One region of the Halobacillus sp. SY10 genome, then DNA from elsewhere that is predicted to be linked to it. Evidence: predicted binding sites of a transcription regulator. Region 1 holds the regulator's gene; the other holds the start of a gene.
What was found. Region 1 encodes LexA, which represses DNA repair genes until DNA is damaged. Its sites were predicted from a motif close to CGAACATATGTTCG; they were not measured.

Region 1 (11,111 bases):
ACATGCTTGGAGAGTGATCAGCACCCCGAATCCGAAGAAAAAAACACTGATGACCCTTCAGGCGGAAGATTTTGATGTTCCTTTACAAGAACCAGACTTGATCTAAACGGTCGTACATTCATAGGAAACATTTTTCTGTTATGATGAGAAAGATACAGGTAGACGGAAGAGTAGGTGAAGAGACAGATGTCAAAAGAATTGGTCGTGTTAGTTGCGCGAAAAGATCCATTCGAACAAGAAGAACGGTTTCAGTCCTCTTTGGAAGAACTTCAATCACTGACGGAAACCGCTGATGGAGAAGTGTGCAAAATTATTACTCAGAAGCGTGACCGGGTTCACCCGGCTACATATTTAGGTGAGGGGAAACTGGAAGAAATAAAAGAAGCAGCAGAGGAATCTGAAGCTGAACTCGTGATATTCAATGATGAGTTATCACCTGGCCAGCTTAGAAATATAGCGGACAGGGTCGGCGTGCGTGTCATTGACAGAAGTCAGCTGATCCTGGACATTTTCGCAGGACGGGCGCGTACAAAGGAAGGGAAATTGCAGGTGGAACTTGCTCAACTGCAATATTTACTTCCACGGCTATCCGGACAAGGGACAGCGTTATCCCGGTTAGGTGGAGGGATTGGTACCCGTGGTCCTGGTGAAACCAAACTGGAAACCGACCGTCGTCATATCCAACGTAGAATTGATGATATCAAGAAGCGGTTGGATACGGTCGTAAAACAACGGGAGCAGTATCGAAAACGGAGAAAAGAAAACCGTGCCTTTCAAGTCGCAATCGTCGGTTATACGAATGCTGGTAAATCAACGTTCTTCAATAGAGTGACCGACAGCCAGTCCTTTGAAGAGGATTTATTGTTTGCTACACTCGATCCTTTGACAAGGCAAATGAGCCTTCCTTCTGGTTTTTTGGCTCTCCTTTCTGATACGGTAGGATTTATTCAGGACTTGCCAACGACGCTCATCGCGGCTTTCCGATCGACGTTAGAGGAATTAACAGAAGCGGACTTTATCGTTCATATGGTGGATGCTTCACACCCTGATCACATGCAGCAGGAAAAGACCGTATTGAGATTGTTGGACGAACTTGGAGCTGGTCAACTGCCGATCCTGACCGTTTATAATAAAAAAGATCTACTGCAGGAGGATTTCATTCCACACTCCTTCCCATCGTTGACAGTGAGCGTTCATGATCCGATTGACCGTAAACGTGTTCTTCATAAAATCGAAGAGGTTTTAAAGGATGAGTGGTATGAGTATGACGTTTTCGTGCCAGCTTCTGAAGGGAAACGATTGCAGCAATTCAAGGCCTACAGTATGATCACGAGCATCCATTTTTATGAGGAAAAAGAAGGCTATGCTCTTCATGGTTTCATCCATCCTGAGCACCCATTGAAACATCAAATATTATAAATTTGAACAAAACGTTTATTCAACGAAATTCTGCAAGATAGGAAGAGGACTCATCATGAACATTCAAGAATTGAAACACCATGTAGAAAAAGAGATCAAGAACCAACACGAGATGGTTGATGAGATTGTCGAGTACAATCAAGAAAAGGTATTAAAGGCATTCCATAAACTGAGGGTCAGCGATTCTCACTTTAATCCGACGACAGGTTATGGCTATGATGACTTTGGGCGAGACACACTAGAGGCATTGTATGCAGAAATATTCAAAGCGGAAGATGCCCTTGTCAGACCTCAGCTCATCTCCGGAACGCATGCGATCACGACCGCCTTATTCGGTGTCCTGCGCCCGGGGGATGAACTGCTTTACATATCTGGAGATCCTTATGACACCCTAAGAGATGTCATTGGTTCTGAAGACAATAAGGATACAGGTTCTTTAAGTGATTTTGGTATCAGCTATCAAACCGTTCCTTTAGAAGGAAGTGGGGCTTTTTCTCATGATAGAATCCGAGCAGCTATACATGAAAAAACGAAGGTCGTAGCCATCCAAAGGTCCAAAGGATACGAGGATCGTCCTTCATTTACTATTGGCGAGTTACAATCCATCATTCAGTTCGTTCGTGACACAAAAGACGATGTGATAATTTTTGTTGACAATTGTTATGGTGAATTCGTAGAAATGAAAGAACCGCTTGAAGTAGGTGCTGACATGATTGCTGGCTCATTAATAAAAAACCCGGGAGGCGGGATTGCCAGAGTCGGGGGTTATATTGCGGGACATGAACACCTGATTGAAAAATGCAGCTATCGACTGACGGCTCCGGGGTTAGGGAAAGAAACAGGGCCGAGTTTAAACAGCCTGCAAGAGATGTATCAAGGGATTTTCCTCGCACCACATGTTGTAGGAGAAGCTTTGAAAGGAGCTATTTTCACTTCTAAATATTTAAGTGAATGGGGCTTCGACACATCTCCGGCTTATGATGTGAAGCGGACGGATTTGATTCAATCCGTAAATTTCAATACGGCTGAACAAATGATCAGGTTCTGTCAATCCATTCAGCAGGCATCTCCTGTAAATTCTCATTTCAAACCAGAACCGAGCGCCATGCCTGGATACGAGGATGAAGTTATTATGGCTGCGGGTACTTTCATTCAAGGCGCGAGTCTTGAATTGACGGCCGATGGTCCTATTCGTCCCCCATATACGGCATTCGTTCAAGGTGGATTGACCTACGCGCATGTAAAGATCGCTGTCGTACAAGCGGTAGAGCAGTTGATCGAAGAGGGTATGGTTAAACTTTGAAGCGGAGGGAATGATAACCCTTTCAAAAAATAGCCCCAAATTGTGTGAACATTCCTCACATATGTTGACATATCCCTTGCGTGACGTATAATTAAAGTATCATTCTTATGGGGAGGTGGCACATCGATGAGTGATGAAATTCGTCGTTCTATGCCGTTATTCCCGATGGGGATTGTTCAATCATTGACAGACCTTACTGCACGGCAGATCCGGTACTACGAACAGCACGAGCTGGTTCAGCCGGCCCGTTCAGAAGGGAACCGTCGCATGTTCTCATTTAATGATGTTGATCGGCTGCTTGAAATCAAAGACTTGATCGATCAAGGTGTGAACATGGCCGGAATCAAGAAAGTTCTGAAGCTGAACGATCAGCCAGATAATGAAGTATATGACGAGGATCAAGTGAAGGAAGTTCATAATGAACTTACCGAAAAAGAACTACGTCGTATGCTGCAACGAGAACTATTCACAGCGGGAAGACAAGGTAAATTAGCAATCAGACAGGGAGAAATGTCAAGGTTCTTCCATTAATTTTGTGTTGAGAGGAGAAATTCAATGGGTTTAACAAAAGAAGAAATCTACAAAAAAATCGATGAGGAAAACGTCAAGTTTATCCGTCTTCAGTTCACGGATATGCTTGGTACGATCAAAAACGTGGAAATTCCACTAAGCCAGTTGGATAAAGCTATTGATGGCATGATGATGTTTGACGGGTCCTCCATTGAAGGATTCGTTCGTATCGAGGAGTCGGACATGTATTTGGTTCCAGACCTGGATACCTTCGTCGTTTTCCCTTGGACTTCAGAAAAAGGGAAGGTCGCACGATTCATCTGTGACATCTACAACCCAGACCAAACTCCTTTTGAAGGATGCCCACGCTATAACTTAAAGCGTAACATCAAAAAAATGGAGAAACTCGGATTTTCTGCTTTCAACATTGGTACAGAACCTGAATTTTTCCTATTCAAATTAGATGAAAAAGGCGAACCGACGATGGAATTGAATGATAAAGGCGGCTATTTCGACTTGGCACCGACCGATCTTGGTGAAAACTGCCGTCGTGACATCGTCCTTGAGCTTGAGGAAATGGGCTTTGAAATTGAAGCCTCTCACCATGAAGTCGCTCCAGGTCAGCACGAAATCGACTTTAAATATGCGGATGCCGTCAAGCACTGTGATGATATTCAAACATTCAAACTTGTCGTCAAAACGATAGCACGTCAACATGGCTTGCATGCAACGTTCATGCCTAAGCCGTTGTTTGGCGTGAATGGATCTGGTATGCACGCGAACATGTCTCTTTTCAACGAAAAGGGTAATGCTTTCTTTGATGAGAAAGGGAAGGAACAACTGTCAGAAGTGGCTTACCAGTTTACAGCAGGCATCATCAAGCATGCAACGAACTTCACAGCCGTGACAAACCCTACTGTCAACTCTTACAAGCGTCTTGTACCAGGGTATGAGGCTCCATGTTATGTAGCATGGTCCGGTCAGAACCGTAGTCCGCTCGTACGTGTTCCAACATCCCGTGGTTTGAGCACAAGAATCGAAGTTCGGAGTGTGGATCCATCAGCGAACCCATACATGGCGATGGCAGTCCTTCTTGCTGCTGGACTTGATGGTGTGGAAAATAAACTGGAAGCACCAGCTCCTGTCGATCGGAACATTTACGTGATGGATAAGAAAGAGCGTGAAGCACACGGAGTTAAAGACCTACCTGCTACTTTGTATGATGCATTGGAAGAGCTGCATCAAGATCCAATCATGGTAGAAGCTCTCGGCGAACACCTATTTGAACATTTCATCGAAGCGAAAGAAATTGAATGGGATATGTTCCGTACACAGGTTCATCCCTGGGAACGCGAACAATATTTACAGACGTATTAAACCTTAAAACCCTTGAAGCTAATAGCTTCAAGGGTTTTTCTTTGCCTCACGGAACAATTTGAATGGGGTGAAGATAATTCCAAGATTTTGGTCGTATACTTTGGGGGATGTGTTACATATAATGTTAGTAAGAACAAACGTTCCTGTTATGGAGGTGTCACCAATGGAAGCATTAATCCAACGTTCAAAACTCGAAAAGATGAAGTTGGAATGGATCTATATCAACCACAAAGGCGATTTGTCTCAACGGGTGGTTAGAGTGGTCGACATTCAGGATGAATATGTAATTGCTTACTGCTATGAACGAAAACAAGTGAGAACGTTCAGAAAAAATAATATATTGTCTGTATTTCCTTTAACCTCCATCCGGAAAAGTTATGGAGCATGACAAAAAATAAAGAAAGAGGCGAGTTTAACAAAACTCGCCTCTTTCAATTAATGTACGGTTCTGTATAGACCGACGACTTTCCCTAAAATGGATACGTCCTGTAATAGGATTGGTTCCATTGTTGCGTTTTCAGGCTGTAAACGAACGTGATTTCTTTCCTTGAAGAATCGTTTTACAGTTGCTTCTTCATCTTCTGTCATCGCCACGACGATGTCACCGTTCTGAGCGGTTTGCTGTTGTCTGACGATGACCATGTCGCCGTCTAGAATTCCTGCCTCAATCATACTTTCCCCTTGGACGATCAGGACGAACGTGTTGTCATCCGATCCTGCGAGTGTATCTGGAAGCGGGACATATTCTTCGATATTCTCTACAGCTGTAATCGGGGAACCGGCCGTGACTTTACCGATTACTGGAGCGTAGGAGGCTTCACTTCTCGGAATACTGTGATCTTCTTCCAATTCAATTACTTCAATGGCACGAGGTTTCGTCGGATCGCGTCTAATATAGCCTTTTTTCTCTAATCTGGATAAGTGACCATGTACTGTTGAACTTGAAGCGAGACCAACGGATTGACCGATCTCCCTTACGGATGGTGGATATCCTTTCATTAAAACCTGTTCTTTAATAAAATCTAGTATTTCCTGCTGCCGTTTTGAAAGTTTACTCATAGATTAGCACCTCGTACATAGGATTATAGTAACCACATTGTACCACTTATGATTCAAAAATACAAACACGCGTTCGAAAAAAACCATTGACAAGAACCTGTGTTCGTATATAATAAAATTAACAAACGCGAACACAGGTTCTTAAGAACGTTCGTTCTATGAAAACGGAGGGGTTATGTATGTTTAACAAATTATCGAAGCTGGACTACACCTACATTATTCTTTTTATTGTTAGTTTTATCATTCTCTATTATTCTATGGTCACAGCTGTTTAATAGAGAAAGAGAGAGGAACATTCAATTGAAGGTGATTTTATACTGCAGGGTAAGTACGGAAAAAGAAGCTCAAGTGACATCATTAAACCGCCAAAGAACCGAGTTGACTTCAATGGCAGAGAGTCACGAATTTGAAGTTGTGGAATGTATTGAAGAACAAGCGAGTGGTTACGATATTGAGCGGGACGGGATCTTCCGTATGCTGGAATATTTTTCTTCCGGGCGTGCGGAAGCTCTGGTGATTCAGGATGAGACTCGATTGGGACGTGGGAATACGAAAATCGCATTGTTTCATCAATTGAATCGGTTGAATATTAAGGTGTATTCTTTATCAAATCAGGGAGAGTTGCAGTTATCAGAGTCGGATTCTATGGTTTTACAGATTGTGGGGATCGTAGAGGAATACCAGAGAAAAATACATAATATGAAAATACGCCGGGGAATGAGAAAAGCTGTTGAGGGCGGCTATGACCCATCAATCAATTTATCCAATCGGGACCAGGCGCCAGGTCGTGAGAGAATCGAATTTCCTATTGAAGAAGTGGTCCGGTTAAGGAAAAATGAGCTGACGTTTAAAGATATCGCTGCGACACTAAGAGGCCTTGGATATGATGTATCGAAGGCTACGGTTCATCGCAGATACAAGGAATACCTATCGCTTGAAAAAGAAGAAGAATCACGGTAATATATAGTTTAAGGACAAGGATCTGTGGATTTCTTGTCTTTTTCATGTTTTTACGATCCAGACTATGAGTAAAGGAGAAGGATCTATGTTATCTAAAGAAAAAATTAATCGTATAAATGAACTAGCGAATAAATCCAAGCAGGAAGAACTTTCGAAGGAAGAAAAAGCGGAACAGCAGAAACTGCGTCAGGAATACTTGAAAAATGCTCGTCAATCTTTCAAGAATCAGCTGAAAGGAGTTACCGTCATCGACCCGAATGGGGATGACGTGACACCTAAGAAGCTCCGTCAAATGCAGGAAAACGAAAAAAAGAACTAATTTTTAAATCTCCGTGTTCGATAATTTTCGAATGCGGTTTTTTTGTTTAAAACCCTTAATAAGGGGGAAATTAGGTGGGAGGTTGTGCAAAGATTTCGCACAACGCTTGTTTCAAAATGAATTTCATTATAGGATAATACATGGTACATATACCTGAAACGAAAGGGGAATGTTGAACATGGCAAACAGCCTTGAACAAACATCAATCAATACGATTAGAACTTTAACAATCGATGCAGTAGAAAAAGCAAACTCCGGACACCCGGGGATGCCGATGGGTGCAGCACCGATGGCATATACGCTATGGACTCAGTTCATGGATCATAATCCGAAAAACTCGAACTGGTTCGACCGCGACCGTTTCGTCCTATCTGCTGGACACGGATCTATGCTTCTTTACAGCTTGCTCCACTTATCCGGTTATAACGTGACGATGGACGACCTTAAGTCCTTCCGTCAATGGGATTCCAAAACCCCTGGTCACCCAGAGTTTGGTCACACAGACGGTGTAGAAGCAACTACAGGTCCCCTTGGACAAGGTATTGCAATGGCGACCGGAATGGCAATGGCTGAAGCTCACCTTGCAGCGAAATATAACCGTGAAGGTTATAATGTCGTTGACCATTACACTTATTCCATTTGTGGTGACGGGGACTTGATGGAAGGGGTATCCCAGGAATCAGCTTCTCTTGCCGGTCACCTTGGTCTAGGTAAATTGATCGTTCTTTATGATTCCAATGATATTTCTCTTGATGGCGACCTTGATCGTTCCTTCAGCGAGAGTGTTGAAAAGCGCTATGAAGCCTATGGATGGCAGGTGATTCGCGTAGAGGATGGTACGAACACAGAGGATATTGCTCAGGCACTTGAGAAAGCAAAAGCGAATACAGATCAACCAACAATGATCGAAGTGAAAACGGTTATTGGGTATGGATCTCCTAATAAATCTGGTAAGTCTGCCTCCCACGGTGCTCCTTTAGGAGAAGAGGAAGGAACGGCAGCTAAACAGTTCTACAAGTGGGATCACGAGCCATTCCACGTACCTGAAGAGGTCTATCAGGACTTTAAAGAAAAGGTTCAGCAAAATGGTCAGGATAAAGAAGAATCCTGGAACAACCTAATAGCTCAGTACAAAGAAGCACATCCAGAGCTTGCGGAAGAGTTTGAGCGTGCGATTCGCGGAGAGCTTCCTGAAGGCTGGGATCAAAGTCTTCCAACTTATCAGGTGGGCGAAGACAGCCCTGCGACACGCGCAGCTTCTGGAGATGCGATCAACGCTCTTTCAAAAGCTATCCCTAACTTCTTTGGTGGTAGTGCCGACCTTGCAGGTTCAAATAAAACGGCCGTCAAAGATGAAGAAGACTTTTCACGTAACAACTACGCAGGTCGAAACATCTGGTTCGGAGTTCGTGAATTTGCCATGGCGGCTGCCTTAAACGGAATGGGTCTTCATGGTGGACTTAACGTATATGCGGGTACATTCTTTGTCTTCAGTGACTACCTGCGTCCAGCGGTCCGCTTGTCCGCTCTGCAAAACCTACCTGTGAACTACGTCTTCACTCATGACTCTGTTGCCGTTGGAGAAGATGGTCCGACGCACGAACCTGTGGAACAATTGGCTTCTCTTCGTGCGATGCCAAACCTTTCCGTCCTTCGTCCTGCGGATGGGAACGAAACCAATGCGGCATGGAGACTTGCTTTAGAGTCTGAATCGACTCCAACAGCACTTGTCCTAACTCGCCAAGGGTTACCGACCCTTCAAGGTACAGAGGAACTTGCATACGAAGGAATGAAGAAAGGGGCGTACATCCTTAGCGATTCCGATAAAGAAGAGCCGGATGCGATCCTACTTGCTTCAGGTTCTGAAGTACAATTGATTGTTGAAGCTCAAGCGGAATTGAAGAAGAATGGTTACGACGTCCGTGTTGTCAGTGTACCTTCCTTCGATCGCTTTGAAGCTCAGCCTAAAGAATACAAAGAACAAGTCCTTCCTTCTTCTGTCCGCAAACGTCTGGCAGTTGAAATGGGCGCATCGTTCGGTTGGGACCGTTATGTAGGTTTGGATGGTTCCGTCATCGGAATCGACAAGTTCGGTGCTTCTGCTCCAGGGAATACTGTGATTGAGAACTATGGTTTCACTGTAGAAAACGTAGTGAAGCATGCGGAAAACTTGATGAAATAAACTAGGGAGAAGCTGCCTGTTCCTAAGGCAGCTTCTTTTTATGCCGTGAATTTCAATCTGCTCTTGAAAATTCGCGGTAAATAGTAGGGACAACCATTTTCGATTTCCCTGCTCTATGTGATATAATAGGCATAAGAATGATTGTTGTCTCTGGTACGGTCATCGTCGTTCCTAGAAGATGAGATCCTTTTTTCATGTGGGAGGCTTTTGCTTATCTAATGAACGGTTGATTCGTTTAGTAGCGTCTGGATTACGGTCATATTGAAACGACTATTGTATTCTAGAGAACGTTTTACTATACTGTTATGGGAGACAACACGAAGGAGGAAGACGAAGTCATGACATTGGGGATCGTTTGGGTCATCATCATTGCTTTATTGACTCTTGTCGGTGGTGCAGCTCTAGGCTTCTTCATCGCAAGAAAGTATATGATGAACTATTTGAAAAAGAACCCGCCAATTAACGAACAAATGTTACGCACACTGATGATGCAGATGGGCCAGAAGCCGTCTCAGAAGAAAATCAATCAGATGATGCGTTCAATGAACAATCAAATGAAATAATGACACTAAGCCTTCTTTCGCGAATGAAAGAAGGCTTTCTCTATGGGAACTTCTGTAGATGTTCACAAGATAAACATCGTGTTAGGCCTGAAGCTTTGATACAATAGGAGGCGACTATGAATGAAGGTGTGATGATTGAATGGATGTGAATCTTTTCCTTGCTTTTGGAGCAGGGTTTTTATCATTTATATCCCCGTGTGTATTTCCTCTGTACCCTGCATTCCTTTCCTATATTACTGGGATGAGTGTGCATGAATTAAAAGAAGACAATGGGATGTTGAAAAGAGCAAGTTTGATCCATACGGTTTTATTCTTATTAGGATTTACGACGATTTTTTTGATCTTAGGATTTTCAGGGTCGTTTTTTGCACAGTTTTTCATACAATATGAATCCGTGATCCGACGTTTAGGATCCATTCTGATTATTTTCTTCGGATTTGTTATTATTGGCGTATTCAACTTTGATTTTTTAATGAAAGACCGGAAGATAACTTTCAAGAATAGACCCTCTGGTTACATAGGCACGTTTCTTATCGGACTTACATTTTCACTTGGTTGGACGCCTTGTACAGGTCCTATACTAGCGGCCGTCCTTTCGTTAGCGGCTGATTCTCCGGAACTTTTCTTAGTCATGATGCTGTCTTATTCCCTTGGCTTTTCCATTCCTTTCTTAGCCTTGTCGTTCTTTATTGGCAAATTGAGTTGGATTAAAAACCATAGTACGGGAATTGTTAAGATAGGCGGGTATATTATGATCCTCGTCGGAATTGCTCTTTATTTTGATTGGATGACCATGCTTACTTCCTATCTTGCAGGACTCTTTGATTTTCAGGGGTTCTAAGCCGTGGATTTTAGAGAGGATTTATATTAAGATGATACTAGAGAAAAATTAAAGGAGCTTTTTTATGACCCAGACCAACGATATTATATTAAGAACAACAACCACACTTATAGCCTTTATCTTACTAGGGTTTTCCGTTTATTTATTTTTTGCTGGCCATAATGCTCCAGGTGGAGGATTTATCGGTGGTTTAATGACTGCTGCAGCAATTATCCTCATGTATATGGCCTATGGAAGTAAGGCGATGGAAAAGATTCTGCCGATTAATTTCCGTTTTCTAATTCCTGTTGGATTGATGGTAGCGGCAGCAACAGGGATTGGTGGAATGGTTTTTGACGCGCCTTTCCTCACCCAAACGTTCGCTTATTTTCAACTACCGATTTTAGGCAAGACCGAACTTGCTACGGCTCTCTTGTTCGACCTAGGTGTCTATCTAGCTGTTGTAGGGGTAACAATGACGATCATTTTGACCATTGCCTACGATAGGGAATAAAAGCGGGAGGTCGTCATGGCTAAAGTTTTAATTGCAGGGGAAGCGGTGGGAAAATATGCTTCACTTCAACCAGATTTGGTTACAG
Region 2 (11,111 bases), 800 kb from region 1:
GAATGGTTCGCTTTCCGCGGGAGCGCGGTGAGCCTCCTCGGACTGCGTCCTGTGGGGTCTCACCAAGCACTTTTTTCCCACAGGAGTCTCTCCATTCCCCTCCGCCCCTAGTCAAATAAGTGTCTCGAAACAGCTTCTGGAATCATTTGCTCCTACTCACAGCGAAAGTGGAAATATATATGTCCATGGCCTCTATTCTGGATGTGAAAGCTTGATATAGAGCGTTTTATAACTGCTTCTGATTGGAAGGGAGACAGCCCATCTTGGTATAGGGTTTCGTTTCACGCATACATCAAAATGGGGTGGTTGGGAAGCCCGTGGGCGATCGAGCTAGACGAGTAGCTTCCCAACCACCCCTGCCTCCAAATATGGTAGAAGAACCCCGACTATCTCGAAACTAAGTCTTCCACTAAAGGGAGGTTATTTAATACTTACAATGAGTTGGAACAGTACCGGGGAATAAGAAAAGGTGTTGCTTTAAAGAAGAATAGGGATTGTGATATATTTAAGGATAGAGTCATATGCGTAAGTATACTTACGAAAAATACAAAGAATGATAAAGATTTGTTTGGGAGAGGAGAATGTCCAATGGCTGGCCATTCAAAATGGAGTAATATCAAGCATCGAAAAGGTGCTCAAGATGCGAAACGCGGAAAACTCTTCATGAAGCTTGCTCGTGAGATTTTCATGGCGGCGAAACAAGGAGGCGGGGATCAAGAAACCAATCCTGCGCTTCGTATAGCTGTAGATAAAGCAAGATCAAACAATATGCCGAAAGATAACATCGATCGCGCTATTAAGAAAGCGACCGGCGATCTTGAGGGTGTCAATTATGAAGAATATACGTATGAAGGGTATGGTCCTGGCGGAGTAGCGGTCATGGTTAAAGTATTGACGGACAATAAAAACCGTACGGCTGCAGACGTCAGACACGCTTTCAATAAAAATGATGGCAATTTAGGAGAAAATGGTTGCGTTTCTTTCATGTTCAACCGCTCAGGTTATCTCGTCATCGACCGGCAAACAACAGAGGCCGATGAAGAAGAATTGATGCTTGAAGTCATTGAAGCCGGTGGAGAAGAAATGGAAACAACAGAAGAACAATTTGAGATTTATACAGATCCTGAATCTTTTTCTGATGTAAAACAGGCCCTGGAGTCTAGTGGATATGCGTTTACCACAAGCGAAGTGACGATGATCCCTGAAACCTATACGGAACTTGGTGAAGAAGGCGTAGAAAAAATGTTGAAGCTGATCGATATGCTCGAGGATAACGATGATGTGCAAGAAGTCTATCACAACCTCGATGCAGATGAAGCGATTCTAGAAAAATTATCGTGATCTCCCGTTGCTATGATAATAACTTCTGTTTCTGGACACAATAGAAACAGAAGTTATTTTTATTTAGGGGGGATCCTGTCATGAAACGATGGGCCTTGATTGTTGGGTTAACTATAGGCGTTGCCGTATTGAGTTGGTCGTTGATCGGCCAAACTCCACCGAAAACCTTTCAAGATAACACGCCTCAAAGAGTCATTCAGGGTAAGGAGAAGCAAACAGAATCAGTGGAAACATTGGTGAAGCCTGAACCTTTGAAACTGACGGTTATTTTGAAAGAGCATTATATAGATGGTGTGACAGAAACGACGAAGAAAGAAGAAACCATTTGGTCAATGATGGACTTTTGGGCCTCCTATGAGGGATGGATGGTGGAAGAACAGCATTTGGACAGAGTGGTTTTTCAAAGGGAAGTCGATGATATCTCTCCTTTGACAAAACAGACGGGGTATTTTGGGTTGACAGAGGGTGGGGAGTTAGCTGTCTTTCAAGGCCTTCCTAATCAAGGGAAGGTCATAGAGTCTTTTAAACCTGTACCCATTAAGCCGTTGGAAACAAAAAGAGAGAATGAGTTGAAACAGGGCATCAAAATCAAGGATCATCGTCACTTTGAGCAAGTCGTCCGTCAATTTTCCAAACAAGAAGAAATATAACAGACGTGAAACAGCCGCAAATTGTTGTGGCTGTTTTGTGCCGTTTCTAAGGGGAGCTACGGCTTTTAAGCATGGGCGAACATGTGCTTGTATGTTACAATAGGAAGGATAGCAATAAAGGGTAGAGAGGGAATTTTACAATGATTAGTTACGTGAAAGGGCAATTGACGACACTCGATGAAGGGTCGATCACTATAGAAACAGGCGGCATAGGATACGAAGTGCTATGCGCGAATCCATATCATTTTCAAGATGCGATGAACAATGAAGTGAAAGTACATACGTACCACTATATAAGAGAAGATAATCAATCGCTTTACGGTTTTAAGAAAAGAGAAGACAAACAACTATTCGCTCAATTACTAAACGTTTCCGGGATTGGACCAAAAGGAGCTCTTGCGATACTTGGAACAGTCAGCGTACCTGAATTCGTATCGGCCATTGAGCAAGAAGACGATAAATACTTAACGAAATTTCCAGGAGTCGGTAAGAAGACGGCTCGTCAGATGATCCTTGATTTGAAAGGGAAATTGATTGTCTGGCTTCCTGATGAAGATAATGAGGATACCCTTTTCTATAAGGAAGATTTGACCTCGAAAGAGAAAAGGGCAGTAGTGGACGACGCGATTGAAGCATTAAAAGCTTTAGGTTATACAGAAAAAGAAGTGAAGTTTGTCCGTACAGAACTTGAAAAAGCCAAACATGGCAGCGTGGATGATTATGTCAGACAAGGGCTGCAACTACTTATGAAATCTTAAGGTGAGGAGGGATGAATGTTGGAAGATCGTATGATATCTGGAGAACAACAGGATACCGATCAGGAGATTGAGCTTAGTTTACGACCAGAAACTCTGAAGCAGTATATTGGCCAGGATCAAGTGAAAAATAATCTAAGCATTTTCATTGAAGCGGCAAGAATGCGAAACGAGCCGCTTGATCATGCGCTGTTATATGGGCCTCCTGGTTTAGGTAAAACAACACTTGCCTCCATTATTGCTAATGAGATGGGCGTCCAGTTTCGAACGACGGCTGGTCCAGCAATTGAGAGAGCCGGGGATTTAGCAGCGATTCTGTCTTCATTGGAACCAGGGGATGTCCTGTTCATTGATGAAATCCATCGCCTCCCCCGTTCTGTAGAAGAAGTCCTCTATCCTGCAATGGAGGATTTCTGTCTTGATATTGTCGTAGGTACAGGGCCGAGCGCGCGTTCTGTAAGACTTGATCTTCCGCCTTTCACGCTGGTCGGTGCCACGACTCGAGCCGGGTTGCTTTCCGCACCTCTCAGGGATCGCTTCGGGGTGCACAGCCGCTTGGAATATTACGATACAAAAGCGCTTTGTTCGATTGTAGAACGGACAGCAGAAATCTTTTCTGTAGAAATCGATAGCGCGGCAGCTGTCGAAGTCGCACGTCGTTCTAGGGGTACACCAAGGATTGCCAACCGCTTGTTGAAGCGTGTCCGCGATATTGCTCAGGTAAAAGGGGAGACCGTCATTAGCAAGGAAACGACACAGGAAGCGCTGGAAATGCTTCAAGTAGATGCAGAAGGTCTTGATTTTATCGACCACAAATTGCTGAAAGGGATCATGGACAGCTTCCAGGGAGGACCCGTAGGCTTGGATACGATAGCCGCAACGATTGGAGAGGAGCCTCAGACCATCGAAGATGTTTATGAGCCTTTCTTATTGCAAATCGGCTATATTCAACGGACGCCAAGAGGCCGGGTGGTCACACCTAAAGCCTACGCTCACTTCAACAGGGAGGTGCCTGGCTCTTGACGGGCTTTGGTAAAATCTTTATTGTAATAGGGATTGTGTTCATATTGATCGGTATACTATGGAGTATATTTGGAAAATTACCAGGCGATCTCAGCTTTAAAAAAGGGAACGTCACGTTCTATTTTCCCATTATGACCTCCATTATCGTGAGCATTGTCCTTTCGTTGATTTTCTATTTCATAAGAAAATTTTGACCGATTAAACATAAGAATAGGGGATTCACATGGATATTAAGCAATACGATTTTGATTTACCGGAGGAGCTGATTGCTCAAGTTCCATTAGAAGATCGGACAGCTTCCCGGCTCATGGTTTGTGACCGTAATGAACAAACCATCGAACATCGACATTTTTCTCAAATCACCGATTACTTAGAAAAAGGCGACTGCCTTGTATTGAATGACACGAAGGTTTTACCTGCCCGGCTTTACGGTGCCAAAGAGGGGACCGGTGGGAAAGTGGAAGTCCTGCTTCTTCACCAGACCGAAGACGATGAATGGGACGTTCTTGTTAAGCCTGCAAAAAAGGTGAAAGTCGGGACGAAGATTGTTTTCGGAGAAGGAAAGCTTGTAGCCGAATGTACGGAATTGCAGGAGCATGGAGGGCGCAAGGTCAAATTTAGTTACGATGGAATTTTCCTTGAAGTATTGGAATCTCTAGGTGAGATGCCTTTGCCTCCGTATATTAAAGAACAGTTGTCGGATAGAGACCGGTATCAAACCGTTTATGCAAAAGAAGAAGGATCAGCAGCTGCTCCTACCGCTGGACTACACTTTACAGAAGAACTGTTAAAGGATTTGCAGTCAAATGGGATCGAACTCGCTTATTTGACGCTTCATGTAGGGCTAGGTACCTTCCGTCCCGTCAGTGTGGACCAAGTTGAGGAACATGATATGCATGCAGAGTTCTATCAGTTGAGTGAAGAAACAGCGGACCAGCTGAATGCTGTCAAAGAAAGAGGCGGTAGAATCATATCGGTTGGGACGACCTCCACCAGAACCCTCGAGACGATCATCCGTGATCACGGGACATTCAAAGAGGCGAGCGGTTGGACGGATATCTTCATTTATCCTCCTCAGAAGCTGAAAGCCATCGATGGTTTAATTACAAACTTTCATTTGCCGAAGTCCACACTAATTATGCTGGTAAGCGCATTTGCTGGACGCGATTTTATTTTGGAAGCCTATAGACAGGCGGTAGAGGAAAGGTATCGTTTCTTTAGTTTTGGAGATGCGATGTTCATAAAATGATCTTAAGGATCAAGAGTGAGAAAGGGTAGAAATCATGGCAATCACATATGAATTGATTAAAACATGTAAGCAGACAGGCGCACGTTTAGGTAAGGTCCATACGCCACACGGATCTTTCGAAACACCGATGTTTATGCCTGTCGGTACACTAGCAACCGTTAAGACAATGAGTCCGGAAGAATTGGAGCGGATGGGCGCACAAATCATTCTCTCGAATACGTACCACTTGTGGCTCCGTCCAGGAGAAGACATCATTGAAGAGGCGGGCGGTCTTCACAAGTTCATGAACTGGAACGGGTCCATTCTAACGGATTCCGGAGGCTTCCAAGTCTTCAGTTTGAGTGACCTTAGAAAAATTGAAGAAGAGGGTGTCCATTTCCGGAATCATATTAGTGGGGAGAAGCTTTTCTTATCTCCAGAAAAAGCAATGCACATCCAAAACTCCCTTGGACCAGATATTATGATGGCTTTTGATGAATGTCCACCATATCCAGCCGAGCATAAGTACATGAAAGATTCGGTAGAGCGTACGAGCCGCTGGGCTGAACGATGCTTGGAAGCACACCAACGTCCGCATGACCAGGGTTTATTCGGAATCATTCAGGGCGGAGAGTATGAAGATTTACGTCGTCAGAGTGCTCGTGACCTGACATCTATGGACTTTCCAGGTTATGCAATCGGGGGGCTTTCTGTTGGTGAACCGAAGGACGTCATGAATCGTGTTCTTGAATTCACAACGCCTCTGATGCCGGATCAAAAGCCTCGTTATCTGATGGGCGTCGGCTCACCGGATTCTTTAATAGACGGCAGTATTCGTGGCATTGATATGTTTGACTGTGTACTCCCAACACGAATTGCAAGAAACGGAACTCTGATGACTTCAGAGGGAAGACTTGTAGTGAGAAATGCGAAATATGCACGTGATTTCCGTCCGATTGACGAGAATTGTGATTGCCACACATGTAGAAATTACAGCCGTGCTTATATCCGCCATTTAGTCAAAGCTAACGAAACATTCGGTTTCAGACTTACGACTTATCATAATCTTTATTTTCTGTTAAACTTAATGAGGCAAGTGCGTGAAGCCATTAGAGAAGATCGACTCGGTGACTTTAGAGAAGAATTCTTTGAAATGTATGGTTTCAACAAACCAAACGCAAAGAACTTTTAGAAAGGGGGAAAATAAATGGATACATTAGTAGGTTTACTGCCAATTATTCTAATGTTTGTCATTTTCTATTTCCTATTGATTCGACCGCAGCAAAAGAAACAGAAGCAAGTACAACAAATGCAGTCGGACCTCCAAAAGGGCGATAGAGTTATAACAATCGGAGGACTTCACGGAACGATTCATGCGATTGATGAAGGTACTCTTGTGATTTCTGTACAAGATGGTACTCAACTGAAATTCGATCGTTCGTCCGTACGTGAAAAATTGAGCTAATCAAATGCAATCCCGCTACATATCCTTGTAGCGGGATTTTACGTACAGTCATCTCTTCACCGTTTTACGTGGCAGGTTGACCCCTATCATTCCTCCAAGCCAGGCCGCGAGGACCAATCCTCCGAAATAGCTCAACTGAGGCAGGGACACCCATGAGTTTTCAAAAATGACCTGAAATAAAATCATCGCACTGACGAAGATCAGTCCGGTCATCCCTCCAGAAAGCCATCCCTTTTGTTCTCCCTTATAAGCAGCAAGCATGCCACCAATGGCAAGTATGCTAATGCCGGCGACTAAAGCCAATTGATTGAGTGTCTCATATTCCATTCCAGTAAACCTTAGTAAAACTGCCAACACGCCAGCAAACACAATCATCAATATAAAAATTGAGCCGACTCCATACCCCAGGACCCCTGACAATAACTTTTTCATCCCATCCCCCCTTGATATGCTTGTCACTTTTATCTATATGCATGAAAACTCTATAGATAGAAGCAGATATTTTCCTATGGACTTGAATAAGTATTAGTAAAGTCCGTCCAAAAAGGGGAAGATCTATGTCAACTGTACTTGCAATACTTATTTTTGTAGCTAGCTATGTACTGATTATGACGGAGAAGTTAAACCGTGCACTGGTAGCTGTAGCAGGTGGCGTACTTCTATTAATGACAAAAATTTATGAGTGGGAACAAGCTTTTGGTTTTATAGACTGGGAAACCGTTGCCCTCCTTTTTTCTATGATGGTGTTGGTGTCTATCACGAAAAAAACAGGGATTTTCACTTTTTTAGCGATTTGGTTAGCGCAGCTTGTTAAAGGGAGACCTGTTCCACTTCTGCTTGTAACAGCGCTGTTTACAGCGGTAGGATCTGCTTTTTTAGATAATGTTACGACAGTCCTCTTGTTTGTACCTGTGCTATTAACCCTTGTAGATCGTCTGAAACTTCCGGCGTTTCCGTATTTAATCATGACGATTTTCAGCTCGAATATTGGTGGTACCGCTACGCTCATCGGTGATCCTCCGAACATTATGATCGGACAAGCGGTGGACCACTTCAGCTTTGTATCATTCCTTTATCATCTAGGACCAGTGGTATTGATTATTTTTGTCCTGGTGACGATAAGCGTCATCTTATTATTCCGAAAAGGACTTACGTATGATCACGCATTAGCTGAAGATTTAATGAGAGTAGATGCAAAGGAACATTTAAAAATGTCTCCTTTACTCTTTCAATCCATTTCCGTCATGCTCCTTACCATCATCGGTTTTATGATGCATCCGTTTATCCACATGGATATAACGACCATTGCGGTTAGTGGAGCCCTTTTATTGCTGTTTTTATCAGAAAAAGAGCTTGATGTTGAACATGTTTTTCAGGAAGTTGAATGGGTGACATTATTTTTCTTCATGGGATTGTTTATGCTTGTTGGAGGTTTAGAAACAGTAGGAGTGATCGATGAATTAGCAAGAGGAATGGTGTGGATCTCAGGTGGAGATATGCCGGTCACTTCAATGGTGATGCTATGGAGTGCAGGGATTCTTTCAGGTGTGGTCGATAATATTCCGTTTGTAGCTGCGATGATTCCTGTTGTGCAGGAGCTGCAAGGGTATGGAATGATGAACGTCGATCCAGTTTGGTGGTCTTTGGCTCTTGGGGCATGCCTTGGAGGAAACGGTACCCTTGTCGGAGCATCCGCCAATGTGGTAGTCGCCGGCTTAGCAGCCAGCCATAATAAACCTATTCCTTTTATTAAATTTTCACTGTACGGCTTCCCGGTTTTGATCCTTTCATTAATCGTATCATCCATTTACGTTTGGTTCCGCTATTTGCTTCCATTTCTCTAATAAAACAGCAGAAATAGGTGATGTTAACTAAAGGGAAACCTTTAGGAAAGGTTGTGCTCGGAGTGCTTGTATTCAGCATTATCATTCGCACACTAATTACCTATTTGATCATCCTTCTTGTTTTCCGCTTCATGGGAAAAAGAGAAATTGGTGAACTTAGTGTGATGGATCTGGTCGTATTTATCATGCTCGCTGAAATTGCTGTCTTTCTTATCGAAAATCCAGATGAGGCTATTTGGAAAGCCATCGTCCCCATGGCTGTCCTCCTTGCCATCCAAATCGGGAGTGCATGGATTTCGTTGAAAAATCAGCGGTTTAGAAATTGGTTCGACGGAAAACCCTCCATCATCATAAAACATGGGAAAGTAGATGAAAAAGAGATGAGGCGGCAGCGTTATAATTTCAACGATTTATTATTACAATTGCGAGAACATGGCATTCAACAAGTCGGAGATGTCGCTTACGCTATCCTGGAGCCATCAGGGAAGCTTTCGGTATTTGAAAGGAAAGATGACGGCAGCTCTGATTATGCTGTTGTTTTAATTGCTGATGGTGAAGTGCAATATAGTGGTCTGCAAACGATTCGAAAAAACAAACAATGGCTCGTAAATGAAGTACGAAAGCAAGGATTTCAATCCTTCCAAGAAATATCCTTATGTACCATTAATGACCAGGGTGAAGTTCAGATCGACCAAAACAACGAATTCAAGTAATCCTTCTCTTCAAAGAAAGAATAGGGTTCTTCAACTAACTGGCAGGATTATGGAAGATTCATTTTCGAGACTTTTGTTGAGTGGGCGGGGGCTGCGGTGAATAGCTCGCTTTCCGCGGGAGCGCGGTGAGCCTCCTCGGACTGCGTCCTGTGGGGTCTCACCATGCACTTTTTTCCCTCTTCAATATCCGGTTCCGGCGCCTAGCGGCTAGTGAGACTTCCCTCGCTTCTGTACGATAAGTCAACATCGAATCACTCCGTTCTTCGTGTTTCCTTTATCTCCGCCAGCTCAGTCCAGTCCATACGCCGCTGAACGAGGCGCCTGCACACTTAAGGTAGGAGTCTCGCCATTCCCCTTCGTCCCTTTGCCATGTAAGTGTCTCGAAACTATTCCTGGAAACGCGGCTTGTGTACTTAAGCTAAATGGATAATATCATACTCTCTACAGTAGTCATTCAAAGCCCGAAAGCCTGATATAAAGCTCCCTATGCCTATTTCTGAGTGGTGTGCCCCCTCATCTTGGCATAGAGGTTCGTTTCTGTTCCACATGGAATGGGGTGGTTGGGAAGCTGCGAGACTCCCGTGGGAGAAAGGAGATAGGCGAGATCCCGCAGGGCGATTAGCCCGAGGAAGCTCGCCACTCCCCCACAGGAAAGCGAGTTGCTTCCCAGCCACCCCTGACGCTCAAAAAAAGCAAACGAACCCCGGTTATCTCGAAACTGAGTCTTCCAGAAAAGGGAGCTTTAGTGAAGTAAGGGGTTATAAAAATAAAAAAGAGGATAAAAAAATAACCGCTTCAAGCGGTTATTTTTTGTGGAACAGGCGGTTCCAGGGGATCATTTTCAATTCTTCCATCCGGATTAAACGAAAAACGAACAATAACACAATGTACAAAACAGAAAGTCCCATTCCCATCGTCAACAATTGCGAAAGTGGTTTGCTCTCTAGAAGCCAGTTGTGTTTCCATTGAAATCCTACCATACCGATGACGCCGATGACGAGGCCGAATCGGAAGAACATCTGTAAAGGGAAGGAAATGACTTTATATTTCATAAGTACACCTAAATGCAGCAGTGTAACAACTACGACACCGACTACGATAGCAAGGGCAACTCCATGAATGCCGAATTCAGGACGAGAGCTTAACCCGACAAGGACAATAAACTTAATGATGGCTCCAATCAACGTGTTCCACATGGCCGGACGGGCAAGGTCCAAAGCTTGCAAGGTTGCTTGGAGAGGCGTCTGGATATAATGAAGTAGAAAGAATGGTGCCATGAACTGAAGCATGAAAGAAGCCTGGCTCGTCCCATACACCGTCGTAAGGATGACAGCTGGGAAGATCATGAACACGATAGTGATCAGTCCTCCAGAGGCAATGGATAATCGGATCGACTGCATGATTCGGTAAGCAATCGTCTCATTCTTTCCTTGGGCTGCAGCTTCACTGATCGACGGTACAAGAGCAATAGAAAGCGCGTGAGTCAAAAAAGTCGGTAAAAATAGCAAAGGCAGCACATAGCCTGTGAGCTCACCATATTGTTTGGTAGATTCTATAGCCGTGATTCCTGCAATAGCCAAACTTTGTGCGACAAGGATCGGCTCAAAGAAATACGTTAAGGAACCGATAAAGCGGCTTCCTGTCGTTGGAAGAGCGATCGTCATCAATTCGTTTAGGGTCTTCTTGCCCTCATGGATATGCTTTTTCCAGGACTTCCGAAGCCTAAAGCTTTTGTGGATATTGAATTGTCTCAACATGTACATTAAGGAAACGAATTCACCTATGACAGCAGAAACCATGGCTCCTGCGGCAGCATATTGAACGCCGTAGGGATAAAGCATTTTTGTAAGAACCACCACTGAACCAATCCGTACAATTTGTTCAATAACTTGAGAGAGCGCCTGCGGTTTCATATTTTGTCTTCCCTGGAAATATCCTCGAATGACAGATGATATAGCGATGATAGGGATAATGGGAGTGACGGCTAGCAATGGATAGAGAGCTCTTGAATCAGTAAGAAAATAAGTAGCTACAACGGGGGCTAACAGAAAGAGTCCGATCGTAAACAAAATGCTTAATGATCCTGTAATCG

Region 2: ruvA (Holliday junction branch migration protein RuvA) is a predicted target of LexA. The motif match lies at 2,068-2,081, and genes of this name have one in related genera.

The regions. Positions count from the first base shown of each region.
Region 1 covers NZ_CP174345.1:2,081,230-2,092,340, forward strand. Annotated here, with positions in the region: gene ACJA3J_RS10615 (AAA family ATPase) at 1-106, shown strand, start outside; gene hflX (GTPase HflX) at 187-1,419, shown strand; gene ACJA3J_RS10625 (methionine gamma-lyase family protein) at 1,475-2,722, shown strand; gene ACJA3J_RS10630 (MerR family transcriptional regulator) at 2,849-3,253, shown strand; gene glnA (type I glutamate--ammonia ligase) at 3,278-4,609, shown strand; gene ACJA3J_RS10640 (hypothetical protein) at 4,773-4,997, shown strand; gene lexA (transcriptional repressor LexA) at 5,045-5,668, opposite strand; gene ACJA3J_RS10650 (recombinase family protein) at 5,969-6,628, shown strand; gene ACJA3J_RS10655 (DUF896 domain-containing protein) at 6,714-6,947, shown strand; gene tkt (transketolase) at 7,126-9,129, shown strand; gene ACJA3J_RS10665 (YneF family protein) at 9,468-9,692, shown strand; gene ACJA3J_RS10670 (cytochrome c biogenesis CcdA family protein) at 9,832-10,533, shown strand; gene ACJA3J_RS10675 (Na(+)/H(+) antiporter subunit B) at 10,598-11,026, shown strand.
Region 2 covers NZ_CP174345.1:2,881,002-2,892,112, reverse strand. Annotated here, with positions in the region: gene ACJA3J_RS14825 (YebC/PmpR family DNA-binding transcriptional regulator) at 589-1,341, shown strand; gene ACJA3J_RS14820 (BofC C-terminal domain-containing protein) at 1,422-1,991, shown strand; gene ruvA (Holliday junction branch migration protein RuvA) at 2,132-2,749, shown strand; gene ruvB (Holliday junction branch migration DNA helicase RuvB) at 2,768-3,769, shown strand; gene ACJA3J_RS14805 (DUF2905 domain-containing protein) at 3,766-3,963, shown strand; gene queA (tRNA preQ1(34) S-adenosylmethionine ribosyltransferase-isomerase QueA) at 3,993-5,018, shown strand; gene tgt (tRNA guanosine(34) transglycosylase Tgt) at 5,050-6,189, shown strand; gene yajC (preprotein translocase subunit YajC) at 6,205-6,462, shown strand; gene ACJA3J_RS14785 (TIGR04086 family membrane protein) at 6,511-6,894, opposite strand; gene ACJA3J_RS14780 (ArsB/NhaD family transporter) at 7,020-8,306, shown strand; gene ACJA3J_RS14775 (DUF421 domain-containing protein) at 8,327-9,019, shown strand; gene spoVB (stage V sporulation protein B) at 9,823-11,111, opposite strand, start outside.